2 regions of the Caproiciproducens puteiluti genome follow, and region 1 is predicted to be linked to the other one. Evidence: predicted binding sites of a transcription regulator. Region 1 holds the regulator's gene; the other holds the start of a gene.
The links. Region 1 encodes HrcA, which represses chaperone genes, less so after heat shock. Its sites were predicted from a motif close to TGTTAGCACTCNNNNNNNNNGAGTGCTAACA; they were not measured.

Region 1 (7,461 bases):
ATTTGTCGGACTCGTCGATCTTGTCGCCGTTGTCCTTAAGCAGCTTCTCGACCGCGTAGCACATATTCTCGGCTTCGTTCTTCTGGTCGACTTCCTCGCGGTGCTTCTTATCCTCCGCCGCGAATTTTTCGGCTTCCTGAACAGCCTTGCTGATGTCGTCCTTGCTCATGTTGGAGCTGGAGGAAATCGTGATCTTCTGCTCCTTGCCGGTACCCATATCCTTGGCGGATACGTTGACGATGCCGTTGGCGTCGATATCAAAGGTGACCTCGATCTGGGGGATTCCGCGCGGCGCCGGGGCAATGCCGTCCAGCTTGAACAGGCCGAGCTGCTTGTTGTCGCGGGCGAATTCGCGCTCACCCTGCAGGACGTTGACCTCAACCTGGGTCTGGCCGTCCGCCGCGGTGGAGAAGATCTGGCTCTTCTTGGTCGGGATGGTGGTGTTGCGCTCGATGATCTTGGTCATGACGCCGCCCATGGTCTCTACGCCGAGGGACAGCGGGGTAACGTCCAGAAGCAGCAGGCCTTCGACCTCGCCGCCCAGTACGCCGGCCTGAATCGCCGCGCCGATGGCAACGCACTCGTCCGGGTTGATGCCCTTGAACGGGTCTTTTCCCGTAAAGCCCTTGACAGCGTCCTGCACGGCGGGGATTCTGGAGGAACCGCCGACCAGCAGAACCTTGTTGATCTGCTCAATTTTCAGACCGGAATCGGAAAGCGCCTGACGGACCGGACCCATGGTCTTTTCCACAAGGTCTGCGGTCAGCTCGTTGAACTTCGCCCTGGTCAGGGTCAGGTCAAGGTGCTTCGGGCCGGAGGCGTCCGCTGTGATGAACGGCAGGTTGATGGAGCTGGAGGTCATGCCGGAAAGCTCGATTTTCGCTTTTTCCGCGGCTTCCTTCAGTCTCTGCATCGCCATCTTGTCGCCGGAAAGGTCAATGCCGGTTTCCGCCTTAAAGGAGGAAGTCATCCAGTCCATGACGCGCTTGTCGAAGTCGTCGCCGCCAAGGCGGTTGTTGCCCGCGGTGGCCAGAACTTCCTGCACGCCGTCGCCCATTTCAATAATGGAAACATCGAATGTACCGCCGCCAAGGTCGTAAACCATGATCTTCTGGTCGTCGCCCTTGTCGATGCCGTAGGAAAGCGCGGCAGCTGTCGGCTCGTTGATGATGCGCTTTACATCCAGTCCGGCGATCTTACCGGCATCCTTTGTCGCCTGGCGCTGTGCGTCGGTGAAATACGCCGGGACGGTGATGACCGCGGAAGTGACCTTTTCACCCAGATAAGCTTCCGCGTCACCCCTCAGCTTCTGAAGGATCATTGCGGAAATTTCCTGAGGAGTATAGCTTTTCCCGTCGATATTGACCTTATAGTTGGAACCCATTTCTCTTTTTATGGAAGAGACGGTGCGGTCCGGATTGGTAATCGCCTGACGTTTCGCAACCTGACCGACCATACGCTCGCCCGTCTTGGAAAAAGCAACAACGGAAGGGGTGGTTCTGGCGCCTTCTGCATTCGCAATGACGACCGGCTCGCCGCCCTCGATAACCGCAACACAGGAATTGGTAGTACCTAAGTCTATACCTATTGTCTTTGACATACTGTTTACCTCCAAAAAATAAGTTTTTGAATTGAATAATCAATCTATAAGAATTTTTAAAATCACCTGAAATCGGCCAAATCAGTTAGCAACCTGCACCATCGCGTGGCGCACGACCTTATCCCCGATTTTGTAGCCCTTCTGGAACACCTGCACTATGGTGTTTTCCCCGGCGTTTTCGTCCTCCACATGGGAAACCGCGTTGTGAAGGTCCGGGTTGAAGACTTCCCCGGCTTCCCCCATCTCGGTTACGCCGAGCTTTGCGAGCGCGCCTTTGAGCTGTGTGCCGACCATTTCGACCCCCTTGCGAAGGTCCTCCACGGTGCAGTCCTGCTGTTCCAGCGCCCGTTCAAGGTTATCCGCCACGGGCAGAAATTCCGTGACCGCAGCGGCTGTCGCGTCGGCGTATACCGCCGTTTTTTCGCGTTCCGTACGTTTGCGGTAGTTGTCGTATTCCGCGGCTGTGCGGAGCAAAAGCTCTTTTTGCTTTTTCAGCTCCTCCTGCGCCTGTTCTAACTGAGTCTGTGCGTCGTCCTTCGGTTTTTCCTGTCCGGCCGGATTTTCCGCCGCCGCAGTTTCCCCGGCACAGGCCTTCTCTGCCTTAGAGGTTTCCTCCGGCTTGCCCGCAGAGGTTTTTTCGGGCGTTCCGGAAGTTTTCTTTTTATCCGCTTGTTCTTTTTGGTTTTTTTCCAAAACAGTGACCCCTTTCTATTCCATATCCAATAGCTCTGTCAGCATTCTTCCGACGGAGCCGGAGAGATATTCAATATTGGAAATGACCTTTCCGTAGTTCATGCGTGTAGGGCCGATAATGGCGATCGCGCCCGCGTCCCTGCCGCCGACCGAGTACCGGGAGACCACCACGCTGGATTCGCTCAGCTCGGGCCGCTTGCTTTCCTGACCGATCAGCACCTTCATGCTGTTGCTCTGCTGCATCAGAAGGCGGGAAAGCTCCTGCGGCCGGGAGAGGAAATCCATAATGCGGCGGATGCCCGCCTGCCCCAGCTCGCTGCAGAATAAAAGGTTCATTTCGCCGTCCAGACAGACCTCCGTCTGCATGGTGTCCTGCGCCACGTCCAGCACCGCCATCAGCGCGTCGCTCATCAGCATCGTCATGTTCCCCAGAGACGCGGCAAGGGACTGAATGTATGCCGGCGTAATGGTGGAAACCGGCAGCCCGACCAGCTTTTCGTTCAGCACCCTGAAAAACACGCGCAGGATTTCGGGGGTAATATCGAAATCGCAGTGGAAAACGCGGCTTTTCATGGTGCCCGCGGAGGTCATCATAATGGCCATCGCGGTCCTTCGGCTGGTCTGCACAAACTGAATGGCACGGATGTCCGCCGAGCTTCCGCTCGGTGTGGTGGAAACGGCCGCGAACCGGGTCATTCCCGCCAGCGCCCGCGCAACGCCGTCCAGCAGCTTTTCGGGGTCGTACGCGCTCGGCAGCAGCAGGCTGTCGATATAACGCTGCTCTTCCCTGGAAACCGAATGCTTTTTCATCAGCGTGTCGATATAAACGCGGTAGCCTTTGTGGGAAGGAATTCTTCCCGCGGAGGTGTGGGGCTGCTCCAGCAGCCCCATTTCCGCAAGGTCGCTCATTTCATTGCGCACCGTCGCGGAGGACACGGTGAAATCAAGGGTGTCGCAAAGCGCCTTGGAACCCACCGGTTCGCCGGTCGCAACGTACAAATCAACGACAGCCGCCAGAATTTTCTGTTTCCGTTCGCTTAACTCCAACCCTTTCACCTCGCCTGTTTTATATTTTAGCACTCTAATAGTTCGAGTGCTAAATCTAATTAATAATTTACCATTACTTTACCCCATTGTCAATATAGTATTTGTAAACTCTTTGTGAAATCGTAAAAATTATGTTCTTCCGGCGAACGGGGAACGCCGCTTTTCATTTCTATGGAGTTATGCTAAACTATTTTCATACCGAACGAATATTATTTGGCATTGGAAATGGAGAAACCATGGAACAGAATCCCTTCGGCGGCAACTACGCCCGCCTGATCAAAGAGTTAGAGCCGGACTGCGAAAAATGCAGCGGCCTGTGCTGTGTAGCGCTGTACTGCGCAAAAACGGACGGCTTTCCGGACGATAAAGACGCCGGAAAGCCCTGCCGATATTTAGCGCCTGATTTCCGCTGCGGGATTCACGCCGATTTAAAAGGCAGAAAAATGAGCGGCTGCCTTGCTTACGAATGCCTGGGAGCGGGACAGAAAACGACACAAATTTATTCTTCCGTCGGCGACTGGAAGACAGCCCCCGGTCAGGCGGAAGCGATCTTTCAAACCTTTTCCGTTCTTTTTCAGCTCCACCAGATTTTATGGTACCTCATAGAAGCGGCTTCCCTGACCTCGGACGAAAAGACGGCGGCAGCCGTCGACGCTCTTATCGAGGAAAATCAGCAAATGTCCCAATTTTCCCGCGGCAGTCTTTTGGAGCCGGACATTGCCGGGCACAAATCAAAAGCGAACCGTATATTGAAAAAAATCATCGGGAGCATTTCATCTGAAGACCCTGAATCACGCCAAAGGGCCGACTTTTTAGGAAAAAATTTCAGGAAAGCGAGCCTTGACCGAAAAGACTTCAGCATGTCGCTCCTGATCGCGGCTGATCTGGAAGGCTGCAGTTTGGACAAAACCGTCTTTTTAGGGGCCGATCTCCGCGACGCAAACCTGAAAAATACCGATTTGAGCAGGAGCGTTTTTCTGACACAAATGCAGATAAACTCCGCGAAGGGCAACAGGAACACCCGGCTTCCCGACGGGCTGCGCCGCCCGTCGGCATGGTAGCGCGTGTTTGTAAAAAGAAACCCGCTTTACGGCCTTTCCAGATTATGCTAAAATATAATCCAGCCGGTTACTGAGTATTGACGTCAGGCGACAGCCTGCGTTCTATTACCGGCGGGTAAAGGGAAGTGCATATATGAATCAGAATTGGTCTGTAACAAAAAACTTTACTGTCGAAACGCACGGCTTTCAGGGCTGTTTTTATTGTTCGGAACGGCCATGGGAAGAAAAAAAGGCCGTCATTGTCTGCGGCGGAAGCGACGGCGATTTTGCCTTGACAAAGCAGCTGGGCGAAACCTTTTGCAGTCAGGGCGTCCATGTGCTGGCACTGGCTTACGTGAACGCTCCCGGTTTACCCAAGCATACCGTTGAAGCCCCTGTGGAAAGCGCAGAAAACGCCGTTCAGTGGCTGCTTGAAAACGGGTTTGACAAAATCGGCATGTACGGTATTTCCAGCGGCGGCGAATACGCCTTGCTGGCGGCTTCCCTTCTTCCCCGGATTACCTGTGCCGTCGCGGTCTCTGCACCGTGCGCCGTTTCCCAGGCGGACAACGGTGTCCATTATAAAAACACCTCCTGCTGGACGTGGAGGAATCAGCCCGTGCCTTATATGGAAATCAATTACTCCCTGATCGGCGCCATTCCCATGAGCGTTCGCCATAAGGAGCTGTATACCAAACATTTTTATGAAAAAGGGATCGGGTCCGCGCCCGACAACGTATGGATTCCGGTTGAAAAAATCAACGGGCCCGTTCTTTTTCTCACAGCCGGAGAAGATTCCATCTGCCCAAGCAGTGAATTTGCCGAACGTGCGGTACAAAGGCTGAAAGAACAGGATTTTCCTTTTCCGTACGAGCATGTCGATTATCCATACGCCAGTCATTTCCTGATTCCCGCCCCAACGCCGGAATCCGCCCCCTTCAAAGCGTTTGCCATTGAAAGGCGCCGCCCGAAAGAGTGTGCCGAAAGCCGCGCCGATTCCCTCAAAAAAACGGTCGCATGGCTGAAAAAATGGTAGGCCGCGCGTTTCGCAGCGGGGTCTGTTTGTAAACCGGCCCGGATTCAAGCTGTGCAGTTTCATCGTCACGTGAAAAAAGAGCCGCGGAGCATCCCGCGGCTCTTTTCGTTATCCGTTCTCCGCGCTGTACAAAATCTCCGCCGTCAGCATGTTGGAAACCAGAAATCCCCGCGGCGTGAAGCGGAACCCGCTGTCTGTGCAGACGGTCAGCCCGCCCTTTTCATAAAGCTCTGCCGCTTTCAGCATCCGCGCGGGAAGCCCCGTGCCGAAACGCGCGCGGCAGCCTTCGTCCGTAAGCCCCTCCGTCAGGCGCAGGGCGAGCATGGCGTATTCCTCAAATCCGCCGCCCTCCCCGTCCGGCACGGGTTCTCCGCCGTTCAGGAACTCCGAAAGGCTTCTCGGATAATAGAACCGTTTCCCTTCCATGAACGAATGCGCCGCCGGGCCGATTCCCAGATATTCCTCACAGCGCCAGTATTTCAGATTGTGTCGGCTCTCAAAGCCCGGTTTCGCAAAATTGGAGATTTCGTACTGGTGAAACCCGCGCTTTTCCAGCTCTTCGCAGGCGAACAGATAGAGCCCGCTCGCTTCGTCGTCGTCCGGAACGCACAGCGTTTCTTTCTTTTTTCCGTAAACCGTGTCCGGCTCAATTTTCAACAGATAGGCGGAAAGATGTTGAATCCCCGCGTCCGCGCAGAAATCAATGGAGTACAGAAGACTTTCCTTTGTCTGTTTCTGGATGGCAAGCATCAGGTCGAGGGAGAAATTGTCAAAACCCGCGTCCTGTGCGTAAGCAACCGTTTTTTTCGCCTGTGCGGCGGTGTGCCGCCGGCCCAGAAGCGAAAGCTCGTCCTCGTTTGCGGACTGCAGGCCGATCGACAGGCGGTTTGCCCCCGCCGCGCGGATTTCCTGCAAAAAGCCGCGCAAGTCCTCCGCGGGATTGACCTCCACGGTAATTTCCGCGCCGTCCAGTCCGAAGCATTCCTTCGCGCACGCAAGGATTGCGGACAGCCGCTCTGCGCCGAGCAGGTTCGGGGTGCCGCCGCCGAAGTACAGCGTGTCGGCCCGCCGCCCGTACCGCCCCGCGTACGACCCGAGCGCTTCCATCACCCGCTGTGCGTACCGGTCCATCTTTTCTCCGACGGCGGGCTGGGAATAAAAGTCGCAGTACGGGCATTTGCCGTCGCAGAATGGCACATGGAGATAAAGGCCGAAAGGCTTTCTGTTATTCATCCAGCTTCAGCACACTCATAAACGCCTCCTGAGGCACCTCCACCGTGCCGAGCTGGCGCATGCGCTTCTTGCCTTCCTTCTGTTTTTCCAGCAGCTTCTTTTTGCGCGTGATGTCGCCGCCGTAGCACTTGGCCAGAACGTCCTTGCGCATCGCCTTGACCGTTTCGCGCGCGATGATCCTGCCGCCCACACAGGCCTGGATCGGCACCTCAAAAAGCTGGCGCGGGATTTTCTCCGACAGCTTCTCCGCCATCTTGCGCGCGCGCGGATACGCCTTGTCGGCGTGGATAATAAAGGAAAGCGCGTCCACCACGTCGCCGTTGAGCATGATGTCCAGCTTGACGAGGCTGCTCTTTTTGTATCCGCTTAGCTCATAGTCGAACGAGGCGTAGCCGCGGGTACGGGATTTCAGCGCGTCGAAAAAGTCGTAGATGATCTCGTTCAGCGGCAGCTCGTAATGGATGTCCACACGGTCGGTGTCGATGTATTTCATATCCTTGAAGACACCGCGCCTGTCCTGGCAAAGCTCCATAATATTGCCGACATATTCGCTCGGCGTATAGATATGGGCGTTGGTAATCGGCTCCTCCGCCTGCGAAATCAGCGACGGGTCGGGGTAATTGGTCGGGTTGTCAATATGAATCACTTCCCCGTTGGTTTTCGTGATCCGGTAAACCACGCTGGGGGCGGTGGTAATAATGTCGAGGTTGTATTCGCGTTCCAGCCGTTCCTGAATGATTTCCATATGCAGAAGGCCCAGAAAGCCGCAGCGGAAACCGAAACCGAGCGCAACGGACGTCTCCGGCTCAAAC
Region 2 (7,461 bases), 910 kb from region 1:
CCGATACGCACTGAGAAAGGAAAGGAAGGCGCCGGTTTGCTCCCGCAGGCTTTCCTGCGCCTGAGTCAGGGCCTCTTTCGCCCTGTTCAGATTTTCCCGTCTCATGGCCGCCCGCGCCTGAACGCTCCGGAACCGCATCAGCTTGTCCTGAAGCTCCTCCACGGTCCGGCACCCCAGCTCCTGAAGCTGAGACTTTATCCCGTCCGCAAGCGCCGCTTCCCGGGCCGTTTTCGCGTTCAGCTCCTCCTGCAGAGCGGAAAGGTCGGTCCGCTGTTCCGGGCCGTCCGCCGGGAGCTCCGCGCGTTTTTTCCGCACATCCTTTGAAAGGCCGTCAAGCTTTTCCTCGATAAATCCGAGTTTCAGCTCCAGTTCACGATTCCTGCGTTCCGCGGCGGACATCTGCTCCTCCGCCATGCGGCAGAGATCTTCCGCCTGTGCGGCGAATTTCTGCACCTGTTCTTCTCTGGCCGACACCGCCTGCCATTCGCCCGCTGCTTGCTCTTCCGCCCGCTTTGCGGCTTCCGTTTCACGTTCTGCGGCAAGACGCACGCTTTCCAGATTTGCTTTTGCCGCCGCGGCTTCGGCTTCGTCCACGACCGTCGTGGCCACGGCTCTGGTTCTGGTCTTCCCAACAGAGAGAACCGCCGTCACTCCGGCAAGAGCCAAACCGGCAAAGCAGACGGGCGACAGGGCGATTCCCAGCGCAACCGATGCAGCGGCGATCAGAATCGCCCCGATCAGCAGCCCTTTCCTGATTTCGCGCCCAGCATTTTCGTTGACCATTACCTGCCGGGGAGTGCCGGCCTGTTTCAGCCGCTCCTGCGCCGTTTCTATTTTTTGCGCGGAAAGGGCCTGCACGGATTTCAAATGCTGCCCGGCGGCCTGATACGCCGTGTTCGCACTTTCCCTGCGCTGTCCGGCGAGCACAAGCTCTTTCTTTTTCCGGTCAAGGTCCTCCCGGCAGGTCTGGCAGGACCGCCGCGCTTCTTCCAGCTCCAGAGAAGCCTCTTTGCAGGCGTTTTCCTGCTCCTGCTTCTGCCGTATCTGCGTTTGCAGCGCTTTTTCCGCTTCCGCCAGAGCCGACCGTTTTTTCTCCGTTTCGGCAACGAGGCGAATGGTTTCCCGAAGAGCAAGAATGTCCCGGCTTACCTGTGCACGCTCCTGGTCCCGTTTCTTTACTTCCTCCGGCACTTCCGGTGAAATTTCCTCAACCGGCTCGCAGGAGGACGGGTCCTCCTGCTCCAGGGTAAGGACATTCCTGTTTCTCTCCTCCAGAAGCTGCTGAAGAGACCGGACCTGAGTGATCCTTTCTTCCGCGTTCTGAACAAATTCCTCGTTAAAGACAGTGCCGCCTGAAGTAAGGCGCCCGGCTTTCTCCTCATATTCTTTGATCTGCGCGTTGAGCTCCCTTTGCTTCTGAACGATTTTGTCCAGATTCTGAAGCTGAATAAGCTTTTTTTGCAGATCAGACTGAGTTGTATAATACTGATATTTCTGTTCCAAAACTTCTTTCTTTTCGTTCAGCTCGGCATACCGGCGCTCCATCCGCTTTTTTTCTTCCTCGTCCTCCAGAGCCGCCGCCCGCTCCTGAGCAAGCCGCTCCTGCTGCTGATAGCCTTTATCCAGCACGCCGATCCTGCCGCTTTTGGATTTCAGCTCGTTCATGGCGGCCTGCAGACGGGTTTCCACCCGTTTCTGCGACACGCTTTCATCCCCGGTGGAGACCAGGTTCAGAAGCTTCTGGGTAATTTCATCGTCCCTGTCCGCACCGGCCATGCTCCCGGCCTGCCCGATAAAGACGCTTTTTTCAAACGCCGCGGCCCCGATTCCAAAAAAGCGCTGGCCAAGATCGGTGTTGCTGGCGATTTTCTCTTTTTCCCCGGTCGCCTTATTCCACAGGCTGATTTTATCCGTCGCGTTGGATGCGCCGAACAGTCTTTCCAGCCGATAGACGGTCCCGTTATCCTCAAATTCAAGAAATCCCGACATTTTGGCCCCGTCCCAGGGCTGATATTTTTTGCGGATATTTTTGGAAAGGTCGCCGCTTCTGCCCTCGGAACCGTAAAACATCATTCTGATAAACGCCATGATGGTGCTTTTTCCGTCCTCGTTATTTCCGTAGAGGATATGGAAGCCGTCCGTCAGATCGAGCGTATACTCCCTCAGCTTGCCGAAATGCCCTATGTAAATCCTGTTAATTTTCATTCAGCTTTACCTCGCTGTCAAACGCTTTTAAACCGATATCGAGCGCGCGCCGGAGTTGTTCCTTCTGCGCTTCGCCCGCCGCGGCGCCGATTTTTTCCAGCATACGCCGGACAAAAATCCCCTTTAAGGAGGTTTCCTTGGACAGCGCGTTTAAATCGGCCCGCAGGCGCGTTTCGTCCCTGAGCTTCACAAAATACAGCTCATTTTCCAGCCTTGCCGCAATCGCGGCGCAGTCCGGCGAAAAGGAAGCGTCCAGCGCTCCCTCCAGAATGATTTTATAGAGATTGTCCGCATACGTCTCCCCAAACTGCCGCTGCAGCGCGTGAAGGACGACGGCCGCCGCCTCGTTGTTGGCCGACACCCCGCCGATATCGACGCGGACCTCTAAATTTTTCCTTCGGCATACCGGGCGGAAAGCGAGGTCAAGCCTGTCCCTGCTCACGGTACCGATATAAACGCCCTTGTCCCCCAGCTCGTCAAAGCCCCTGCCCTCCGGACAGCCGCAGTAGGCGTAAGCGGTCCTTCCGCTGTGCAGGATTTCGGTGCGCATATGGATATGGCCGAGCGCAAGGTAATCCATGCCGCTGAAACGAATCCGGGACGGGGTAATCGGGTTATAATTGCTTGACTGGTTCTCGGCGACCAAGTCCCCGTGCAGGACGCAGATATTCAGCAGGTCGTCCCGGAGCGCACCGGTTTCTCCCAAAAGAGGTTCCGTGACATAGGTTCCCGTAAATCCCGCGCCCCACACGCGCACGCCCTTTCCGGGCAGCTCAAAACAGTCGAAGCCGGACTGAAAAATATGTACGTTTGCCGGCCAGTCCGGGTCGGCGTACGGGGAATCCAGAGAAACATAGTCGTGGTTCCCCGGTGCAACGGCAACCGCCGTTTCCGGAATTTCGGACAGCGCTTTTTTGACGGAACGGACCGTCGCGGTATCCGTACCGGAGCTTTCAAAAAAATCCCCGGCGATCAGAAGCAGCTCCACGCCTTCTTCTTTGCAGAGGGAGACGATCCTGTCAAACGTCATCAGCATTTCTTCCCTGCGCTGGCCCGCTTTGCTCCCCAGCGAGGTAAGCTCCGCGCCGAGGTGCAGGTCGGCGCAGTGCAGTATTTTTATTTTATTCATTCCTTTACGCCCCCGGACAATATTCGTTTAATTGTTTCTATTATATCAAAATCAGCAGGGGAAAGCAATTGCCGGGCGGCTTTGCCGACGGAGCGGAAGGCCCCCAAAAACAGACGAAAAAGGCCGCCCGGGAAAATCCCGGGCGGCCTTTGGCCTTTGCTGTTAACGGATTTCTATTCTGCGGCTTTCGGGTACCACGGTTTCCACCTTCGGCATACTCAGCTCCAGAACCCCGTCCTTGTACTCCGCGGAGATCTCCTTGGCTTTGACATCGGAGATATCAAAGCTGCGGGAGAACGAGCCGTACCTGCGCTCCCTGCGAATGTAATTGTCCTTTGTCTCCTCGGTTTCGTCCTTGTGTTCCGCGCTGACGGTCAGCCTGTCACCCTCGATATCGATCTTGATATCTTCCTTCTTAAAGCCCGGCAGCTCTGCCTTCAGCAAATACTTGTCGCCATTATCGATCACATCCGTACGGAAAGCGGAAAAGCTTTGCGACAGATCGCCGAAGAAGTTTTTCTCCATGTTATCAAAATAGTTGAACAAGTTGTTTTCCCTGCGTCCAAACGGCATTAAATCAAACATCATCAAAACCTCCATATTCATTCATTTGATTTCTTCGGAAGCATTGCTTCCTTTTACAATTCTTACTATATCCGATGATTATGAAAAATAATCATATAAAATATGACCAAATTATTAATTTTAGCACTCTAATGTTTAGAGTGCTAAAATTCATCAAAATTTCCGATTGGACCGGCAAAAATCGCGTTTCAGAGAAAAGGAAAACCGGCCCTCCAGGCGATACGGAATCACCGAAGGGCCGGTTCTGACGGAGGAAGGATCAATTGGGGAACACGACGATCAGAAACATTTTGAACTGCTGGGAAGCATAGACCGCGTGGGGCGTTTTCGCGGGCATAACGATGGTCTGTCCCACTTTAAGAAGATGCTTTTCGGAACCGATGGTAATTTCGCCCTCCCCATCCAGCGCAATGACCATCGCGTCGCCGTTCGACTCGTGGGAGCTGATCTCCTCCCCCTGGTCAAAAGCGAAAAGCGTCAGGCTGACCGCCGGGTTCTGCGCCAGCGTCTTGCTGACGACCTGACCCGGCTGATAGGTTACCAGCTCCGCCAAAGTCAGCGCGGTCGAAAAATCGATATTCTTAAGATAATTCTTTTGCATACGGCAATCTCCTATTTCAGCATGGCAGCCAGATCCTGTTCAGGTGTGGTGATCGGCATGATGTTGAACTTCTCTACCAGTATTTTAAAAACGTTCGGGGATACAAACGCGGGAAGCGTCGGGCCCAGGCGGATATTGGTAATCCCGAGCGACAGCAGGGTCAGCAGGATGCAGACCGCTTTCTGCTCATACCAGGAAAGCACGATGGACAGCGGCAGATCGTTGACGCCGCAGCCGAAGGCCTCGGAAAGAGCGATCGCAACCTTGATCGCGGAGTAGGCGTCGTTGCACTGACCCATATCCATAATGTGCGGCAGGGAGCCGAGCGTCCCCATGTCGAGGTCGTTGAAGCGGTATTTCCCGCACGCGCAGGTCAGAACGACGGAGTCCGGCGGGGTAAGCTCAACCAACTTGGTGAAATAGTTTCTGCCGGGCTTTGCGCCGTCGCAGCCGCCAATGAGGAAAATGTGGCGCAGAGCGCCGGATTTCACCGCTTCGATCACCTGATCGGCAACCGACAGCACGGTGTTGTGGCCGAAGCCGGTCATCAGCTTTTCGCCGCCGTTGATGCCGGGCATATGCACGTCCTGCTCGTATCCGCCGAGCTCCAGCGCTTTTTCGATCACAATGCTGAAATCCTTTTTACCATTCACTTCGCCGATGTGGGGCATTTCGGGATAGCCGACCACCGCGGTCGTATAAACCCTGTCGGCATAGGACGGCATGGGGCGCATCAGGCAGTTTGTCGTAAACAGGAACGGTGCCGGAATATTGAGGAATTCCTTCTGCTGATTCTGCCACGCGGTACCGAAATTGCCTTTCAGATGCGGATACTTTTTCAGTTCGGGATAGCCGTGCGCGGGCAGCATTTCGCCGTGCGTATAGATGTTGATCCCCTTGTCCTTTGTCTGCTCCAGAAGCTGTTTCAAATCGTAAAGGTCATGGCCGGAAACAACAATGAATGGGCCTTTTTCAATGGTATTGCTCACTTCGGTCGGTACGGGATTGCCGAACGACTCCGTATTGGCCTGATCCAGCAGGGCCATGCACTTCAGGTTGACCTGGCCGAACTCCATCACAAGCTCCAGCAGGCGGGACGGGTCCTGTTCGCAGTCGATCGCCGTCAGCCCCTTGTAGAACCAGCCCGTCACCTCGTCGTCGGTATAACCCAGCACATAGGCGTGATACGCGTACGCCGCCATTCCTCTCATGCCGAGCAGGAGCAGGGATTTCAGCGAACGGATATCCTCGTCGCTGTTCCAAAGCTGTTCCAGATTAAGGTCGTCGGTGCCGCCGCATTTTGAACTGCAGGCAGCGCAGCCGGGTGTCAGCGAATCCTTTTCCTTCCTGATCTCGGCGGTAAGCGCCTCAATTGCCTCATTGTCGAAATTCACGTTGGTAATGCACATAAACAGGCCGCGCAAAATCAGTTCGTCCGATTTTGGGGTCCTTCCGGAATTCCCCGCCGCTTTGGCCAGACCGACCAGTGCGCCAGTCAGTTCATCCTGAAAATCGGCGGTCACGCTGCTTTTTCCGCACACCCCCATTTTTGTGCATCCGGTTCCTCCGGCGGTTTGTTCACACTGAAAACAAAACATCTTCCTTTTCCTCCTTCAATTAATCTTCTAATATTTCACCGTCGGTGGCGACGGTAATGACACGCCACGGGATCATTTTCCCGGAATTCTGCAGAGCGGTCTTTACATAGTTGACCATTCCGCCGCAGCAGGGCACTTCCATACGCACAACGGTGACGCTTTGAATGTCGTTCAGGTTCAAAATATCCGTCAGCTTTTCACTGTAATCAAGGTCGTCCAGTTTCGGACAGCCGATCAGCGTGATTTTATTTTTCATAAACTGATGAATATTCGGGCAGGCATAAGCCGTGCAGTCCGCGCAGATGACAATGTGCGCGTTTTCAAAATACGGGGCGTTCGGCGCGACCAGCTTCAGCTGGCACGGCCACTGGCGCAGCTCCGAGCGGGCGGCTGCCGGAGCCGCCGGCTGGACCGGGGCGGGCGCACGGTCAAACGTCTTCATGCGCATGGACGGACATCCCCCGAAAGGAGGCTGGACCGCCTTCTGTTTCATCTTGGCGTCTACTATTTCCTGATCGTACTCCCCGGCTTCGCGCTCAATAATCTGAATCGCGCCGGTCGGGCATTCGGGGAGACAGTTTCCGAGTCCGTCACAGTAGCTGTCGCTGATCAGGGTTGCTTTTCCATCTATCAGCTGCAAAGCGCCTTCATGGCAGGCGCTGATGCACAGGCCGCAGCCATTGCATTTATCAGAATCAATCTGAACGATATGTCTTTTCATTCAACGTTCCTCCATTTGTTTTGTTGGCCTCAGTATATCATTCTGCTTTTGTTATTTCGGTATCCACGGCTACAAAATTTAATTTATTTGAAATTTTTTTGACAACGGAATATACTGAATTTTAAGAAATATTGCGATTGACCATGCAGCGGAGGAATGATATGAAAGCAACAAAAAAGATACTTCCCGTCCTTACGGCGGGAATCATGCTCTTTGCGCAAGGGTGCGCACCTGCTGAAGCAATTCCCGGATGGACAAAAAGCCCCTCTATGGCTGTCCCGAGAGACCAGTTCCAGATAGAAGCCGTCGGGGATAAGCTTTATGTGCTGGGCGGTCTGGGGTCGGATTCCAAAAGCCTGTCCTCTGTGGAATGTTACGACCCGGTGTCTAACCAGTGGACAGTAAGAAAACCCATGCTTGACGCCAGAACGGAATTTCAGACCCGGACGGTAAACGGAAAGATTTACGCGTTCGGCGGCTGGAGCAGCACAAAACAAACCGATCAGGATAAAATCGGCGGTTTGTCCTCTTTGGAAGCGTACGACCCGGCCGCGGACCTCTGGACGGAAAAAGCATCGATGTCCGTTCCCAGATCCGCTTTCTTAACGGAAACGGTCAATGG

Region 2: a site for HrcA is predicted at 4,038-4,068, ahead of ACRQU7_RS13935 (Hsp20/alpha crystallin family protein). Genes of this name have one in related genera too.

What each region holds. Positions count from the first base shown of each region.
Region 1 covers NZ_CP194790.1:3,781,957-3,789,417, forward strand. The annotation lists gene dnaK (molecular chaperone DnaK) at 1-1,600, opposite strand, end outside; gene grpE (nucleotide exchange factor GrpE) at 1,682-2,293, opposite strand; gene hrcA (heat-inducible transcriptional repressor HrcA) at 2,309-3,340, opposite strand; gene ACRQU7_RS18310 (pentapeptide repeat-containing protein) at 3,577-4,401, shown strand; gene ACRQU7_RS18315 (acyl-CoA thioester hydrolase/BAAT C-terminal domain-containing protein) at 4,535-5,416, shown strand; gene hemW (radical SAM family heme chaperone HemW) at 5,525-6,649, opposite strand; gene lepA (translation elongation factor 4) at 6,642-7,461, opposite strand, start outside.
Region 2 covers NZ_CP194790.1:2,872,554-2,880,014, forward strand. The annotation lists gene ACRQU7_RS13925 (AAA family ATPase) at 1-2,205, opposite strand, end outside; gene ACRQU7_RS13930 (metallophosphoesterase family protein) at 2,195-3,334, opposite strand; gene ACRQU7_RS13935 (Hsp20/alpha crystallin family protein) at 3,497-3,919, opposite strand; gene ACRQU7_RS13940 (cupin domain-containing protein) at 4,179-4,520, opposite strand; gene hcp (hydroxylamine reductase) at 4,532-6,118, opposite strand; gene ACRQU7_RS13950 (4Fe-4S binding protein) at 6,138-6,839, opposite strand; gene ACRQU7_RS13955 (Kelch repeat-containing protein) at 7,001-7,461, shown strand, end outside.